2 regions of the Acidicapsa borealis genome follow, and region 2 is predicted to be linked to the other one. Evidence: riboswitches for the same ligand, from Rfam matches in the RefSeq annotation. Region 2 holds a riboswitch; the other holds the start of a gene.

Region 1 (7,969 bases), 3.7 Mb from region 2:
ATCGGCCGCGAGCGGCCTCTGTTGGCGGCGATGGCGCTCGGGCGGCGCATCAAGGAAGCGATTCGCACGCAGGTCGGAAGCTCGCTACGCTGCTCGATTGGCCTGGCCCCAAACCGCTATCTCGCGAAAATCGCCACCGACATGGACAAGCCCGACGGCATGGTGGCCCTGACGAAGGATGTTCTGGCCGAAGCGTTGCCCACCCTGAAGCTGCAGGACCTGCCCGGCGTGGGCGTGCGGACGGAGAAGCGGCTGAACGAGAAAGGTGTCCGGACGATGACGGACCTGCTCGAAATTCTTGAACGCGAGCACGGCCGGGAGCAGTCCGGCGAACTCTGGGGATCGGTCTGGGGCGAGCGGATGTGGCACTGGCTGCGCGGTGACGACTTCGACCTCGAAGTCAACGAGCACGCAAAATCCGCTGGCCACCAACACGTTCTTGCTCCCGCCTTTCGCAACGAAGAAGGCGCCTGGTCGGTCGCGCATAAGCTGCTGCACAAAGCGGCAATGCGCATGCGCGCCGACGGCCTCTGGGCCAGCCGCATCGGAATCTCGCTGGCCTTTCAAGGCAAGACCAGGATGCGCGGCTCGTCGCCATTCGGTCCCAGCAAATCGGAAAGCTGGTCGCATGAAATGCGACTGCTCGAATGCCAGGACAGTGCCACGCTGATCAGCGCGCTGAAGCGGCTGTGGGACGAACGCCCGCGTGGGCCAGGATACGAGCAGCCCTATTTCGTCAGCGTCGTGCTGAGCGACCTGGTGCCGGATGCGCTGCATTCGCTGACGCTGTTTGACGCGCAGGACGGCACAGATGAGCGGCTGCGGCTTGCGGAGGCGATGGACGGGCTGAACAACAAATATGGGCTGAGCACGGTGGCTCCGGCGGCGATGTTGGCCGCGTACAAGGCTGCGCCTACACGCATTGCATTCCACTCGGTCCCGGAGCTGTTCGATCACTCGGTGAAGGGGATCAGCGAACGGCTATAGAGATGGATTTTGAAATGAAGGAAATAAAGATGACGAGGAAGCCAGCTCTGCGGTTGAAGACGACGTGAGCCAACCGCTCATTTGCACGCTCCGGTTGGACGAAACGGCGCAGGCGTTCTACGAAGACCTGCGCCGCAGGTATTTTCCGCCCGAACGGAACTTGATTCCGGCGCACCTGACGCTCTTTCATCACCTGCCGGATGAGGATCACGTCGATGAGACGCTTGCCGCGGAGGCGGATACAACGGCAGGATTTTCGCTTACGGAGCCAGCCATGCGCTCGATCGGCCGAGGGGTGGCCGTCTTTCTCCAGTCGCGGGCGCTGACTGCGCTGCACGGCCGGCTTTCCACGGCCTTCGCCCCCTACCTCATCCCGCAAGACCGGCAGCGCCTCCGGCCTCACATTGTTGTGCAGAACAAGGTTTCCGCGGAGATGGCTCAGCTCACGCTGCTACAACTCCAGACCGCTCCGTTGATCGAACCACTGGCCGTCGGTCTTACCCTCTGGCGCTACTTAGGCGGCCCGTGGGAGCATCTCCGCGATTTCCCCTTTGCAGGTTGATCCGGTCGGGTTAGAAGTCTTCGTGCTCGAAGCCCACTTCTCCGGCTACTGCTACCTGGTAGGCCGAGACGCGGCGCTCGAAGAAGTTCGTAAGCTCTTGAACATCCTGCAACTCCATGAATCCAAATGGGTTACGGCTTCCGAAGATGACTGGCATGCCGAGGCGGACGACGCGGCTGTCGGCTACGTATTCGAGGTACTGGCGCATCTCGCGGACGGATAAGCCGGCTACGCCGCCGGAAAGCAGATCTTCGGCAAACTGGAGTTCGCAGTCGACGGCTTCGCGCATCATGGTGACGATGTCGGCTTCGAGTTGGGCGTCGAAAAGCTCCGGGTGCTGGCTGCGGACGATGTTGACCACTTCGAAGGCGAATTCGAGGTGGCAGCTTTCGTCGCGGAAGACCCAGTTGGTGCCGGCTGCGAGGCCGTTGAGCAGGCCACGGCTGCGCAGGAAGTAGACATACGCGAACGCCGCGAAGAAGAAGAGGCCCTCGATGCAGCCCGCGAAGCAGACGAGGTTGAGCACGAATTGCTTCTGCTCGGCGGGGGTGCGGAGCTCGTCTAGCTTCTGGATGGAGTCCATCCACTTCATACAGAAGTCGGCCTTCTTGCTGATCGACGGAATATTTTCGACAGCGGCAAAGGCGGCGGCGCGGGCGTCCGGGTCTGGCACGTAGTTGTCGAGCAGCGTGAGGTAGAACTGGACGTGCACCGCCTCCTCGAAGAGCTGCCGCGATAGGTAGAGGCGCGCTTCCGGGGAGTTGATGTGCTTGTAGAGGTTCAGCACGAGGTTGTTGGAAACGATCGAATCGCCGGTGGCGAAGAAGGCGACCAGGCGCTGGATCAGGTGGATTTCGGCGGGCGTGAGGCGTGAGCGCAGATCGACGAGATCGGTCGAAAAGTCGACTTCTTCAACGGTCCAGGTGTTCTTGATGCCGTCTTTGAACATGTCAAAGAAAACGGGATAGCGCATGGGCCGCAGGGTGAGGGAGAGGCCTGGATCGAGGATGCTGAGGGGGGCTTTGGTGGACATGCTGTGACTCCAATTCTTACTGAAAAACAGGGTTTCTGAGTGGTGCAAGAGCGCTCGCGAAATTGTTCCACGCGGAGCATTTTTGGCTGAACTGCGCAGCCCCTGATTGGCTTTGTTCGAAGTGCTTTGTTTTCAGGGGCTTGCAGTTGCGTTGAATTATGGTGTTTTGTGCCTTGTTACAGCGAACGGTAATTTTCGGCGCTGGACTGAATTGTTCTACAACTTTGTTCCACAGCGCCGAAAGTCTACTGGCAGGCCTCGCAGCTTTCGGGATTTTCGAGGCTGCAGGCAATTGCGTCGGTCGCTGCCTGACCTGCGAACGGGTTCAAAACTTCCGCCGGAGGGGCTGTGGGGATGACGCGGTTGGCTACGGCTACCGTGGTTTTGGCGATCTTGGTGGCCGGGCGCGAACGCAGGTAGTAGGTGGTCTTGATTCCCTTCTTCCATGCGTACATGTACATGCTGCTGAGGCGGCCGATGTTGGGCGACTCGGCGAAGAGGTTGAGCGACTGGCTCTGATCGATAAACGCTCCGCGGTCGGCGGCCATGTCGATCAGCGAGCGCATGGGAATCTCCCAGACGGTGCGATAGATGGCCTTCAGTTCCGCAGGAATCTCGTCGATGGACTGGATGGAGCCTTCGGCGATCTTGATGCGGGTGCGCATCTCCTCGGACCAGAGGCCGAGGGCCTTGAGCTCGTTGACCAGGTATTTGTTGATCTGCATGAACTCGCCCGAAAGCGTCTCACGCTTGAACATGTTGGAGATCTGCGGCTCGATGCACTCATAGCAGCCGACGATGGATGCGATGGTTGCGGTCGGCGCAATGGCGATCATCAGCGAGTTGCGCAGGCCAGTGGTCTTCATACGCTGGCGCAGAGCTTCCCAGCGGGCGGTGTCCTTCGGGGTGACGCCCCAGAGGTCGAACTGGAATTCGCCCTGGGCGGCGCGAGTTTCCTGGAAGGCCTCGTGCGGGCCGGACTTTTCTGCCAGCTCAACCGACGCAGACAGCGCATGGAAGTAGATTTCTTCCTGGATCTTGGCGGAAAGCTCGCGGGCTTCCGGCGAATCAAAGGCCCAGCGGAGCTGGAAGAAGACATCCTGCAGACCCATGACACCGAGGCCTACCGGGCGCCAGCGGCTGTTCGATCCGGCGGCCTGCGGTACCGGGTAGTAGTTGATGTCGATGACGCGGTCGAGCATGGGCACGGCGTGGCGAACGGTCGCGGCGAGCTTTTCGAAATCGAACCTGGCCACTCCGCCCTCAACGGTCAGGTGACGGCCGAGGTTGATGGAGCCGAGGTTGCAGACGGCGGTTTCCTTATTGGAGGTGACTTCGGTGATCTCGGTGCAGAGGTTCGAGAGATGCACCGTGTTGCCCGGAGCGCCAGTCTGGTTGCACTTGATGTTGCAGGCGTCCTTGAAGACCATCCAGCCGTTGCCGGTTTCTGCGAGGGTGCGCATCATGCGGGCATATAGGTCGCGGGCCTTCACCTGGCGCTGGTAGAGCTGCTTTTCTTCGGCGGCGACGTAGGCGGCTTCAAAATCCTTGCCGTAGAGGTCGGTGAGGGTCGGGACATCCTTGGGATCGAAGAGCGACCACATGCCGTCTTCATCGGCGCGGCGCATGAAGAGGTCGGGGATCCAGTTGGCGAGATTCAGGTTGTAGGTGCGGCGGGCTGCGTCGCCGGTGTTGTCGCGCATTTCAAGAAAGCTCTCGACGTCGGCGTGCCACGGTTCGAGGTAGACACAGGCTGCGCCCTTGCGCTTGCCGCCCTGGTTGACAGCAGCGACAGAAGCGTCGAGGGTGCGGAGCCAGGGAACGATGCCGTTCGACAGGCCGTTGGTAGCGCGGATCAGCGAACCTTCGCTGCGGATGCGGTGGAAGGCGAGACCGATGCCGCCGGAGAACTTCGACAGCAGCGCGATCTGCTTGTAGGCGTCGTAGATGGAGTCGAGCGAATCGAGCGGCGAGTCGAGCAGATAGCAGCTGGACATCTGGCTGTGCTTGGTGCCGCTGTTGAAGAGGGTCGGCGAACTGGGAAGGTAGTCGTGCGAGGCCAGCAGGTTGTAGAAATCGACGGCTTCGTTCACGCGGGTCGAGAGGCCGGAAGCCACGCGCATGAAGAAGTACTGCGGTGTCTCGGTCACTTTGCGCGTGATGGGGTGGCGCAGCAGATAGCGGTCATACACGGTGCGCAGGCCGAAGTACTCAAACCGGTCGTCGTAGCGGTCGTCGATGGCGGCGTTGAGCTTGCGGGCGTTGGCCTGTACGAACGCAGCTGCGTCGGCGGAGACAACGCCTTCGCGGTTGCCGATTTCGACCGACTGCGAGAAGGAGTAGATGTTCTGGCCGGCGACTTCCTTGGCGATGGTGGCCATGAGCAGGCGGGCGGCGAGGCGCGAGTATTCCGGCTCCTCGGCGATGAGCGACGCAGCGGTCTGGATGGAAATGGAGTCGAGTTCGCGGGTCGAGGCACCGTCGAAGAGGCCGCCAATGGTTTTACTGGCGACGCGGATGGGGTCGACGTGCGGGAGGCCGTGGCAGCAGCGCTCAACGGCGCGGACGATCTTGTTCACATCGACGGGCTCATAGCCGCCGTTGCGCTTGCGGACCTGCATCTGCGGTGCGGCGTCTGTGGGGGGGAAGTTCGAATCGATTTCGGCGAGGGAGTGCTGCAGTGTGGCCATTGGGGAATGGTCCTTTCTTCGAAGGTATGACCCGGTTCTGATGCCGGTGTGGTTCCTAATTCATGGCCGGGGAGTGAAAACGGACGGGGCTAGCTGCGTTCAACAAAAACGAGCTTTCCTCACCCGGCCTTCCCCTCGGAGGCGTGTGCGTGTTTCGACTCTTGGCAGGGCAATACAGCAATTCTGGGACTTGCAGGCTGCCTAATAACTCCGGCTTCCCAATGCTTTACCGGTCCATGGCGGAACCGGGATTGCACCAGTGCCATGTCGGAGCGTTCGTTCCTGTTTACCGCTGCGGGGCAGTTCCGGAAGTTCGCCGGAGTCCCTTTTCAAATGCAGGTGTGAGTTGCATTACCAAAAGACTTACCGACTATATCGTGAGTCCGATAGCGGGTCAACATCTATATGTTGTGGTCAGTGTGGAAATTGGGCCTATTGCCGTAACTGATTTATTCTCAATATCTTCGCTTTTTATTCGCCCTAAATTTGAGGCAATTATAGTCTCAAGCCGGTGAAGACAGAGGTTGAAAACTCATCTTTTGTGTTGGAATCGCACCAGATTTGGAACTAGGAGTGGAGCGAGGAACGGACCAGGTCGACGGCCTGCTTTGCCTGCCAGAGGTGCCGGCGTTCATGGGCCAGCAGAATGTGGACGCCTGTGACCAGACTGAACCGCAACCCTGGGATGAAGGGGTTGGCGAATGGGATTCTGGCCAGGTCGAGATCGGCGTTGGCATTGAGAAAGGATCGTATTTCCTGTTGGGATTGGAAAAAGCTGGCGGAGGCTTCGGCGAGGGTGGCTGACGCGGATGGCTGGATGATGGCGGGAGCCTTGATTTTGCGGCCCGGCTTCACGGGTGGTTCGAGGAGGCTGGTGAAGAGGCGGCCGAAGATGCCCGGTTTTGCCGGGCGGCGGCGCATCTTCCCGTTGGCCCTTGCGGTGGCCGCGGCGGTGAGCATGTTGGCCAGGTAGGCGCGATTGGTGACGGCGAGGTGGTCGAGGCACTCGGCGGCGCTCCAGGAATTGGCTGCGGGCCGTTGGCTTCCCTGCTCCGGCGTGAGATGCGTGGCGAAAGCCGCGGCCTCGCTGGCGGCGAAGGCTAGCTGTTCTTCGAGAAGCTGGATATCGGGTGTCATGATCGGGCGTACAGCGAGCCTGCCCATTCTCAGGTGTGGCGAATGGGGATGGCAAGGCTGAAAATTTCTGCGGAAACATCTTTGCGAAAAAAATCGTATGGCATTGCATCCGGATGGAGAAGTTTCTGCGGATTAGAGAGTAGAGGCACATGGGAGAGACGTTGAGCTGGCAGCCGGACTTCGAAGAGCTCGTGGACGAGCACCAGTCGATGGTTTTCTCGATGGCATGGCGTATTACGGGAGATCACGGGTTGGCGGAGGAGATCGCGCAGGATGTTCTGCTCGAGCTGGACCGGCACCTGCCTCGTTTAGGCTCGGCGAATCATGCGCGCTACTGGCTGCGGCAGGTGACGCTGCACCGCTCGACGGACGCGTTGCGGCGGAAACGGACGAAAGCTGCCAGCCTGGGCACCGATGTCTGGGAAGAACTTGAGGAACGGCACGGCGTGGTGGAGATGGATCGTGAGTCGCCACTGTCTGTGCGCATGGAACAACTGCTGGCGGCATTGCCTGAGGCCCAGCGTGCGGCGATCGTCCTGCGATACCAGGAAGATATGTCGCCCGATGAGATTGCGGTGATGATGCGGGCTCCGGTGGCAACGGTGAAGAGCAATCTGCAGCGCGGGTTGAAGCTGTTGCGGGCCAGGGCTCAGCAGACATTGAAGGAGTTTGTGCGATAAGCGCGACAGCCATGGAGCATAAAGATATGGACGAGATGCAGGATTTTGAAGTCAAGCTGCGGCAGGCGATGCAGCGCCAGGATGCTCCGCTGGGGTTGAAGCAGCGGGTGCTGGCGCGGGCTCGGGAGCGGCGGCGGGCGGAGTCGAGGCCGTGGTGGAGAGTTCACTTTGCGCAGCGGATTGCGGCTTCGCTGGTGCTGGTGGCGGTGTGTGGCGGGGTTGCGGTGTACCACCAGCAGATGGAAGAGCGCCGTAAGGGAGAAGAGGCGCGGGCGCAGGTGATGATGGCGCTCCGGATTACGAGCAGGACGCTGGACCGGGTGAACGAGAAGCTGGCGGACGACGACAAGTAGGCGGGCCAATCCCTGAGGGGCTCTTGGCCCCGGGGATCAACGAGAGCGCGGGCTCTCAACAACAAAGATGGCCCCGATACGGGAGAAAGTGGGACGAGATGAACAAGATGAAGCGGAGCGCGATGTGGGCAGGGATTGTGGGTTTGGGGATGGTGGTGTCGGGATTGGTGTCGGCGGCTGCGTACGGACAGGATTCCTTGCCGGCGCCCTCGCCGATTGAGAAGACGCTGGCGGCGCGGGCTTCGCATGTCACGGAAGTCACGCTGGACAAGAATATGCTGGCGTTCGCGGCCAAGTTCATGAAGGACGACAGCGACAAAGATGCGCGGAACATGGTGCAGAACCTGAAGGGCGTCTACGTTCGCGAGTATGACTTCGACAAGGAGAACTCGTATACAGCGGAGGAGTTGGAGGGACTGAGGAAGTATTTTCAGGGCTCCGACTGGTCTTCGATGGTGCATGAGAGCACGAAAGGCAAGGCCTCCGGGACGGACGTTTTTGTGAAGATCGTGAACGGGCAGATGCAG
Region 2 (7,969 bases):
TTGACGTCGATCTGGGCGCCTGAGGTTGCGCCCTGCTGGGCGTCATACATCGAGGTGTTGACGCGGATTTCCTGAGTGAACTCGGGTGGAGGGGAAGGCAGGCTGTTGCCATTCGAGCCATAGACCGAGGTGCCGGTGGGGTTGGCGCCGCCGATTGTTCCGCTACCGGCTGCCGACGAGCCCGAAGTACTGCCCGCGCCGATGTTGAAGTTATAGCGCTGCGAGGTAGATCCGCTGGAGCTCTTGCCGTTGAAGAGGTTGGTGACGTCGACGCCGTTCACCTGGAAAGTGTTGGAAGTGTCGCGCTGGCCGTTGGCCCAGATGGGCTGGTTGCCGAGACCGCTGTTGGAATCGAGTCCGCTGAGGAGTTCCGCGTTCACACCGGGAGAGAGCACGGCGAGCTGGGTAAAGCTGCCGGTGGCGAGCGGGGTGAGCGCGATCTGCGATGCGTCGAGAGTGTAGCCGTTGGTTGCGTCGGTAGCATTGAGAAGCGGATTAGCAGTGACTTCAACCGACTCGGCGACCTGGCCTACCTTGAGGGTGGCGTTGATAGTAGTCGCACGCGCTTCCTGGACAGTGATGCCATTCAACGTCGTGGTCTGGAACCCGTCCCGGGTGATCTTCACAGAGTAGGTGCCGATGGGTAGATTGAATATCTGGAAGAAGCCATTTCCCTGGGTTTTGGCGGAGCGGCTGAGATCGATCTGGGTGTTGGTCACGGTGACGACGGCGTCTGGGACTGAGGCTTCAGAACTGTCGAGAACTGTTCCGTTGATGGAGCCGAGGGTTTGCTGGGCCATAGCCGATGCCGTGGAAGTCAAGGCAACGAGAATTGCCAGCATGCCACGACAGGCGAAACGCCTCCAGTAAGTTGTAGACATAGTCTCCTCACAGATACTTCGTTATGAATTGTTTTTGATTGTCTTGCGGACAGATCGCATGCCTGTCCTTGGGCATAACGTGCTCTTCTCTAGTCCGTTGTTGAGCGAGAAGCGACAACGGCGAGCAACTAGATCCGGGGTATTTATTGATTAACACAGATCAGCTTTAGGGCAACAATAATCTCCTGCAAATTCAACAAGATGGTGGAAAACGGGGGCAGTTTCCACGATCCGGTCTACTGGATCGCGAAAACTACCCCCTACTGAAATGCGGGATTGGTAGGTTGGATTACCTGGATTTGCCTAGTGTGAGTCGGAGGCCGACACGGTAGGTGAACGGCAGGCTGAGGTAGCCGATGGGGGCTATGTGCTGGTTGCTGAGCAGGTTTTCTGTCTGTCCGTAGATGCTGACCCGGGGCCAGAACTGGTAGCTGCCGCCTAGATCTACTTTGGCGAAGCCGTAGTCGAGGTTACGGTTGGGCAGCAGGAGGCTGTTTCCGCCGTTGAGGTCGGAGTAAGCGAGGTAGGTGGAGTCGTCGCTGCGGCTGGAGAAGGCGGAGTTGAAGATCATTGTCCACTTCTGGCCGGTGTAGCTGGCGGAGATGAAGCCGCTGTGGGGCGGGCGGCGGAAGGGCCGTGCGCCCTTCAGCGGAGAGTACGACCCGATCGGGATGCCATCATAGGTCGGCTCGTAACCTCCGGCGAGGGCTTCGTTGTCGCTGCTGAAGGAGCGCTGGACTACGGCGTCGAGGTAGGTATAGCCGCCTCGGAGGAAGAGGCTGCGTCCGATGCCGCCTTCTACCGTGGTTTCGATGCCCTGGGCTCGGTAGGCTTCCGAGTTGACGTAGAGGCCGTAGTCATCGGTGTAGTAGTAGCCGAGGGCGGCTATCAGATCGGCTTTCTGCTGGTCGGACAGGCCGGGGATGAGGTTGGGCAGAAGACGTCCGCCGACCGACTCAATTTGACGGCCGAACTGGTTGTGGAAGTAGGTGGAGCGGAAGATGATGCGGTCGCCGAGGAAGGCTTGTTCGAGGCCGCCCTCGTATGTGCGGGTGGTGGGGGCGGTGAGCTTTCCGATGTGGAGTTGCTGGGCGACATCGGTGTAACCGTTGGTCGCGAGAAACTGGTAGAGCGAGCCGAACTGGTCGGTGAGGGCTGGTTCGCGGACTGCGTCGCCGTAGTTGAAGAGCAGGCGGGTCCCGTTGAAGATGCCGCGACGGGGCTTGATCAGGTAATAGGACAGGCCGGCGCGGGGTGAGGTCTGGGTGCCGAACTGAGAGTAGTGTTCTAGGCTGCCGCCGAGGGTGTAGAAGAAGCGGTTTTTGAAGTCGCCGTGGACAGAGGCGATGTAGTCGTAGTTGGTGCGCTCGGTAGACTCGTGGGTCGTATACGAGGGGATGTTTTCGAGGCCACGTTCATTTTCAAAGCGAAAGCCGATCAGGCCCGTAATGTGAGGGGTGAAGCGGTAGTCGCCTTGATAGACGAGCTCGTCGCGGTTGGAGGCGAGTTCGGATTTGTATGGATAGGTCTCTGGATAATCGAGCATGGCGCGACCGGAGGCTACGTAGCCGTTGGCGCCTTTGAAGGTGACGGAGTTGCCGAAGTAGGCGTAGGTGGGTCCGTAGACGGGATCATCGTAGTAGTCGATGAGCTGGCCTTCAGGCTGCCAGAGGGCGTACTGTTCGCGCTTGCGGGAGGCGCCGTAACGGACGACGTTGTGGAAGTCGAGGGTTGTCTGATTGTCGATGGAACCGCTGATGTAGAGGTCTTGATCTTTTTGTGTGGCGTCGTCCGCTACACGGTAGAACTGGTAGGCGTTAGGGACTCCGGTGGCGTCGACGCCGTAATGGATGGTGCCGCGAAGGGTGGTGCTGCCGGTGACCTGGTAGCCGAGGTTGGCTGCGGCGGTGCCGACATGGAACTGGTCGCGGGGGATGGAGTTCGAGGTCTGGAGCCAGGAGTAGGCGCTGTAGTAGTCGAGCTTCTTGCGGGCGCCGGCGAGTTCGGCATCGGTGCGGAAGGTGTGGAAGTCGCCGAATTCACCGCCGAGACGGAGGGATGGAGTGGACTTGAAGCCCCGCGGGGTGTTGAAGCTGACGACGCCGCTGCCAGCGTCCGCGCCGTAGAGGGTGGAGTTAGGACCGCGGTAGACTTCTACGCTTTCGACGCCAGTGGTGGACATGGGACCGAAGTCGAATCGGCCGCCCAGGTCGCCGGCTGAGACGCCGTCGAGCAGGACTTTGTTGGAGTCGGATGGGCCGCCGCGGACGAAGAGAGAAGTCTGCGCACCGAGTTGGCCGGTCTGGTAGACGGCGGTGCCGGGCATGAGGCGGAGGCCGCTGACAACGTCAACGCGGAAGTTCAGGTCGAGGGGGCCGATCACGCTGGTGGCTTCGCTGGTTTGCTGCTGGGGGGTAGGGGTGCCGGTGGGGGTGACGACGATGGACTGCCGGACCCATTCGGGCTCCATAACCAGCGTGCGCTCGACGCTGTCGCCGGCACCGGCGTAGAAGGCCGGCGGGTTGAGTTGGCGGAAGCCGGGAGCGGTGATGATGAGAGCGAAGCGTCCGGTCTGGCCGGTGGTGAATTGGAAGCTGCCGTCGGAGGTTGAGGTCGTGGAGGAGACGAGCTTCGTTCCGTTCATCAGGACCACGGTTGCGCCGGTGACCGTTGCGCCTGAAGTGTCGGTGACGGTACCGCGGATGACTCCGGCATAGGCGATTGCGGGGATAAGCAGGAAGAGTGTGCAGATAGTGCGAAAGGCGATGCTCGTTATGGCCTGGAAACGTGAGCCTTTGCGGCTGTCAGAAAACTTAAGCAATTTAGACAACAACATTCATATCCTCCGTCCCCCTCGGGACTAGAAGCGGGTGATTGGCACCTGAGGACCGGTCTCCTGACTTGCGCCTTTCCGGGCCGCCTTCCCAGGGCTCCTTGCGGAGTGGTCCCAGTGGCTGATGGCCGGATTCCCTGCCCCGCTGCCTGAGAGACGGCGTTGGGTAGGGGTGCGCTCACAGTTGCGGGGCAGCGACGGATTCGCACCGTCTTCCCGAACATCCTGGTGAGTCTCCGTTATGGGTTTCGCGCGGTGCCTGACGGCTTCAGCGCAGGAAAGGGTGCGAAATGGTAGCGGCCATGCAGGAATTGATCCTGCTGGCGGCGGCTTGGGAAACCTGCCTTTGTGTGATTCTTAAGCTCTGGCTCGAGGCCGATTCTTTCGCGCTCTTCGAACCGATTTAACAGGATTATACGCCGCCGCTCAATCAGTTACGGGACCGTGGCCAGACGCTGAAGCCTGCGGAGCAAGGCGATCAAGGCACGGGGAATCGTGATATTTACCCCGTTGCTCGGATCAATCTACTGTCCGATCAGCAATACGCCGCCCGAGTAGTTGGGCAAGATGATCTCGCCACCGTCGATGACAGGTGGCATGAACTTATTGAAGAGATTGTACTTGGCGCCATCCTGTGCGCCAGACCAGCCCCAATCGTCTGAGTCCCAGAGTTTTTGCAGGATGCCGTCGGCGCCTACGTGGACTGGATCGAAGATGAGGATGTGACCCTGCACTTTGTTGGCGTTGGCATCGCCGCGGGGAACGGCACAGACCAGCAGGTACGAGTTGGGGTCCTTTCCGTTGCTGGAACCCGAGCAGAAGCCCCCGGGCATGCCGCCGGGGGGATTGCCGCGGACATCCGGCGATGCGTATTCGCGGCTTTCTGCTAGATATTTTGGAACTGCGGATGAGCTTAGCTGCCATTTATGCAATTGCTGGTTCTCGCCCCAGACGAACAGGGTCCAGGCATTCAGCAGAGGGTCCCACATGGTTACCGGTGTGGCGTGCAGGTGAGCGCTATCGCCAAAGGGAAGGAAGTTCAGAGCACGCGGATCCTGTGGGCAGGGATCGATGTCGTTGCCGGGGCTCATGGTGGCCCAGACTGGGGATCCGCCTACGAGTTTGCCGCAGTTAGCGTGGGCCTTTGCCAGATCCGCTGGTTTCGTTCCGCCCATCTTCTCTGCGTGCATGCAGTAGAGTAAGCCGTCCTTTCCACCGCCGCAGACAATATTCAGCTCCGCAATGTAAGTGAGACCGCCCGAGCCAAGATCCTGATCGGTTCGAGCACCGGGAGAGAGCTGTGGATAGACAAGAAGGACGGGCTGTCCTCGTTCATTTCGTTTTGCTACCATGCGTGCATTCGCCATTGGCATGGACATTCCCCCACCGACGGGGCGGACCGCTTCGGTTTCCATGGACATGCCGGCTAGTCTGCTGGTGGGTCCAGTGTTGGCGGCGCCCGCGCGCGCGTCATCTGTCCAAGGTGTCCAGTGATCGACCACCTTGAGAGATGCTGCATCAGCAGTTGTGGCGGGCGTGTAGCGGATTTTGATGAAGCTTTCGCCCCACTGGCTTACGCCGTCGAAGGCGCCGTTGCCGGTCATTGCGTAGCAATCCTGATTACTGTCACAGGCCAATCCGGCACCGGCCATCCAAATTCCAGCGCCCTTGCCAATGGTGGTGGCTAACATTGCGGTTACTTTGTTCGTGACGGTTTCGAAGGCGAAACAATAGCCGGACGATCCGTTTGCGGTTTCGTTCACCGATCCGGTGCATTGCAGGACGGTCTTCACTCCCTGCGGGTGGATTAGCACGGCGGAGCTTCGCGCTTTGCGCATGGCGGTGTTGAAATCGAGGCCGTCGATGAGTACGGGCGCGACTGCCTTTGTTCCGTCAGCGACGTTCAGCACAAACATGAAGTAGCGCGCAGTCTTCGGGTTCCCGCTGCCATCCTGCGATACCCAGCAGACCTGGTAGTCGAGGGCCGTGTCGGGGTCGATGACGCCGGTGCTGAGGCAGCCCCACTTATCGTTGATTACGTGGAAGTCGATGGCGGCGCTGCCCTGGATTGGGGTGCCGAGGGTTACTTGCCAGATGTCGGAGCCATCGTGTGCGTCGACGCCGCGGACGACGTTCGCCATGCTGGGAAGGACCATCACGTCCCGCTTGCCGCGCGCAGTATGCACGCCGGGCAGGATCAGAGGTTGAGCTTCCATGCCGCGAGCATCTCCAAAGACCGGGATGACGGTTTTGAAAAGTACTCCCTTTGTCCTTACGCTTTCCTGGCTAAGAACAGTTTCGTTGCTGTTCCACCCGGACCGTGCGTTGTCGCCAGCTCGAGTAAGCCAGGGTTGCATCTGCTGTGCGGACGCCACTGAGGTCACGATGAGACATAGAACTGTGTAGACGCTTTTCTTCATGAGGCTCGCTGGACTTCTGAGGTTGAGGGGGGACGCATATTGAAACCTCTTGCAAACAATTCGCGCGAAGTCAGAGGAGATGCTCCCAGCAGAGCCACCTAGCATCGGTTGCATGGAGGCGTGAATGCTATAGTGGTGGTCTTGTATACCTGTGAATCTGGATCGACGACCGTGGGCCTTAACGTTATCTGCTGCTTGCGGTGGGAGTCAATATGAAGTTAAGAGTGCTGTAAACGCGCGTTCATACTACTTCGTTTCACAGGTTCGAAGTCCCGTGTCGCAGTTCCGCAATGCAAGATAAGCGCCCTTACCCCAGAGTGGCCATCTTCAACTACGAATCTGAACGCTTCTCTGTCGCTAAGGGCAAACATCTCTCTCGGACTGATGTGACATTTGCAGACCAGACAGAGAACGGAGTCTCCGACCTTCGGCCTCCATTTTCGCATGATCTCAAACGACGGTATGAGAGGCGCAATCACTATTGGAAAATTGAAAATGAAGTCGAAGGCCATACACCAGGCACATTTTTCTGTGTCTGTCGAAGACTCGATCGCGGTTTGTATAAATCGAATTGAAGAAATTTGGTGCCAGGAACTTCTAAGACCGAATGACGATGCAATTCGACTCAACAGAGCAGCACTTCCATGTCATTGTCTTGGATCGAGAAGCAGTGTTTGACAATTTAACTTCATGCATCGGCCTCCAGTCATTGAAAATCAACAGAGCTTTGGTATACTAGTGACAGTTACACACGACATATAGCTCAGTATTCCTCGAAACCTCTTAGTTTCGGAGGTTTTCATGTAGAGCGTAAGTACATCCCAATCGAGGAAAAATAGTTGATTACTTTACATTTTACCTAATACTTGCGTGTGGATAGAGTTGATCCTGCAAGAGGCAAACATACACCTACAAAGATGGCGCTAAAGCGAATCTTAACCTAGCTGATGGCGCGTTGATGCGGACCATTTCTACCTGACCTCGTTTGCGTAGCCTGTCGGGTATACGACAATTCAATTCGCCACTATCAGGGGGTGTAGTCGCAGTTTTCTTTAACTCCAGAGCGGGGTAAGAGTGAGTTAATGCTTCATCAACTCGAAGCCTCCAGCGTGGCCTCACAACTGCGCTTTTTGAACGTCTTGCTGCATTTGATACGCCCATAGCTCACATGCGGCCGCGGAATCCGTGTTGCCTGAGTGCAAGCTACGCCCTAACGTGTCGTCTATAACCCACATAGAAAGGTAACTACTATACGAATGAGGCTTCTGAAGCGGTTGTTGTGCTGGTTGAAGAAATTGAAGGCGCGTCACGACGCAGACCTAGCGAAGATGTCTTGGTGGGATGACCAATTATGATCGAAGGTACTTAACGGAACAACCAAGTAAGAAAGGTATCGACTGAATAGATGAGGTTATTGAAGCGACTGTTGAAGCTGCTATTTACTTCTTGGAAAGACAGCACACGAAGGAACAGACCGAAGAAGAGAGATGCGCGGCTCGCACTTGGTAGTCTTCGAGGGGATCAACGATTCGGCTAGAGTGCTGGACATCACCTTCAAAGTTGCGATGCCAGCTCCCTACATTGAAGGGCCGGTTTGCTCGTTGCGGGATCGGTGAACTGGAAACGATGTACCTATGCGCCAAGTGTGCGCCGGATATACGCGAAGTATCCCAAGGCTTACTGTCTTAACATTAAGGCAAAGCGCAACGGCAACCCTGCGATACTGGCGTATAGCCGAAAGTGGAAGCGAAAGAAGCGTGCGGAAGAGAAAGACCAGGCGGTCAGCACCCCCAACGAGAGCAGCAAGACCGATGATCGCACACCGCAATGTATTG

The links. Region 2 has a riboswitch for cobalamin ahead of AC5S27_RS15405 (TonB-dependent receptor). Riboswitches for the same ligand answer to the same signal wherever they lie in the genome.
Region 1: another riboswitch for cobalamin. It lies ahead of AC5S27_RS00235 (ribonucleoside-diphosphate reductase subunit alpha); the one in region 2 lies ahead of AC5S27_RS15405 (TonB-dependent receptor).

What each region holds. Positions count from the first base shown of each region.
Region 1 covers NZ_JCACNY010000001.1:50,420-58,388, reverse strand. The annotation lists gene AC5S27_RS00250 (DNA polymerase Y family protein) at 1-987, shown strand, start outside; gene AC5S27_RS00245 (2'-5' RNA ligase family protein) at 1,052-1,549, shown strand; gene AC5S27_RS00240 (ribonucleotide-diphosphate reductase subunit beta) at 1,560-2,582, opposite strand; gene AC5S27_RS00235 (ribonucleoside-diphosphate reductase subunit alpha) at 2,828-5,272, opposite strand; cobalamin riboswitch at 5,419-5,646, opposite strand; gene AC5S27_RS00230 (DinB family protein) at 5,840-6,409, opposite strand; gene AC5S27_RS00225 (RNA polymerase sigma factor) at 6,559-7,089, shown strand; gene AC5S27_RS00220 (hypothetical protein) at 7,116-7,442, shown strand; gene AC5S27_RS00215 (DUF4252 domain-containing protein) at 7,541-7,969, shown strand, end outside.
Region 2 covers NZ_JCACNY010000001.1:3,762,861-3,770,829, forward strand. The annotation lists gene AC5S27_RS15400 (carboxypeptidase-like regulatory domain-containing protein) at 1-881, opposite strand, end outside; gene AC5S27_RS15405 (TonB-dependent receptor) at 1,171-3,711, opposite strand; cobalamin riboswitch at 3,751-3,957, opposite strand; gene AC5S27_RS15410 (hypothetical protein) at 4,239-5,930, opposite strand.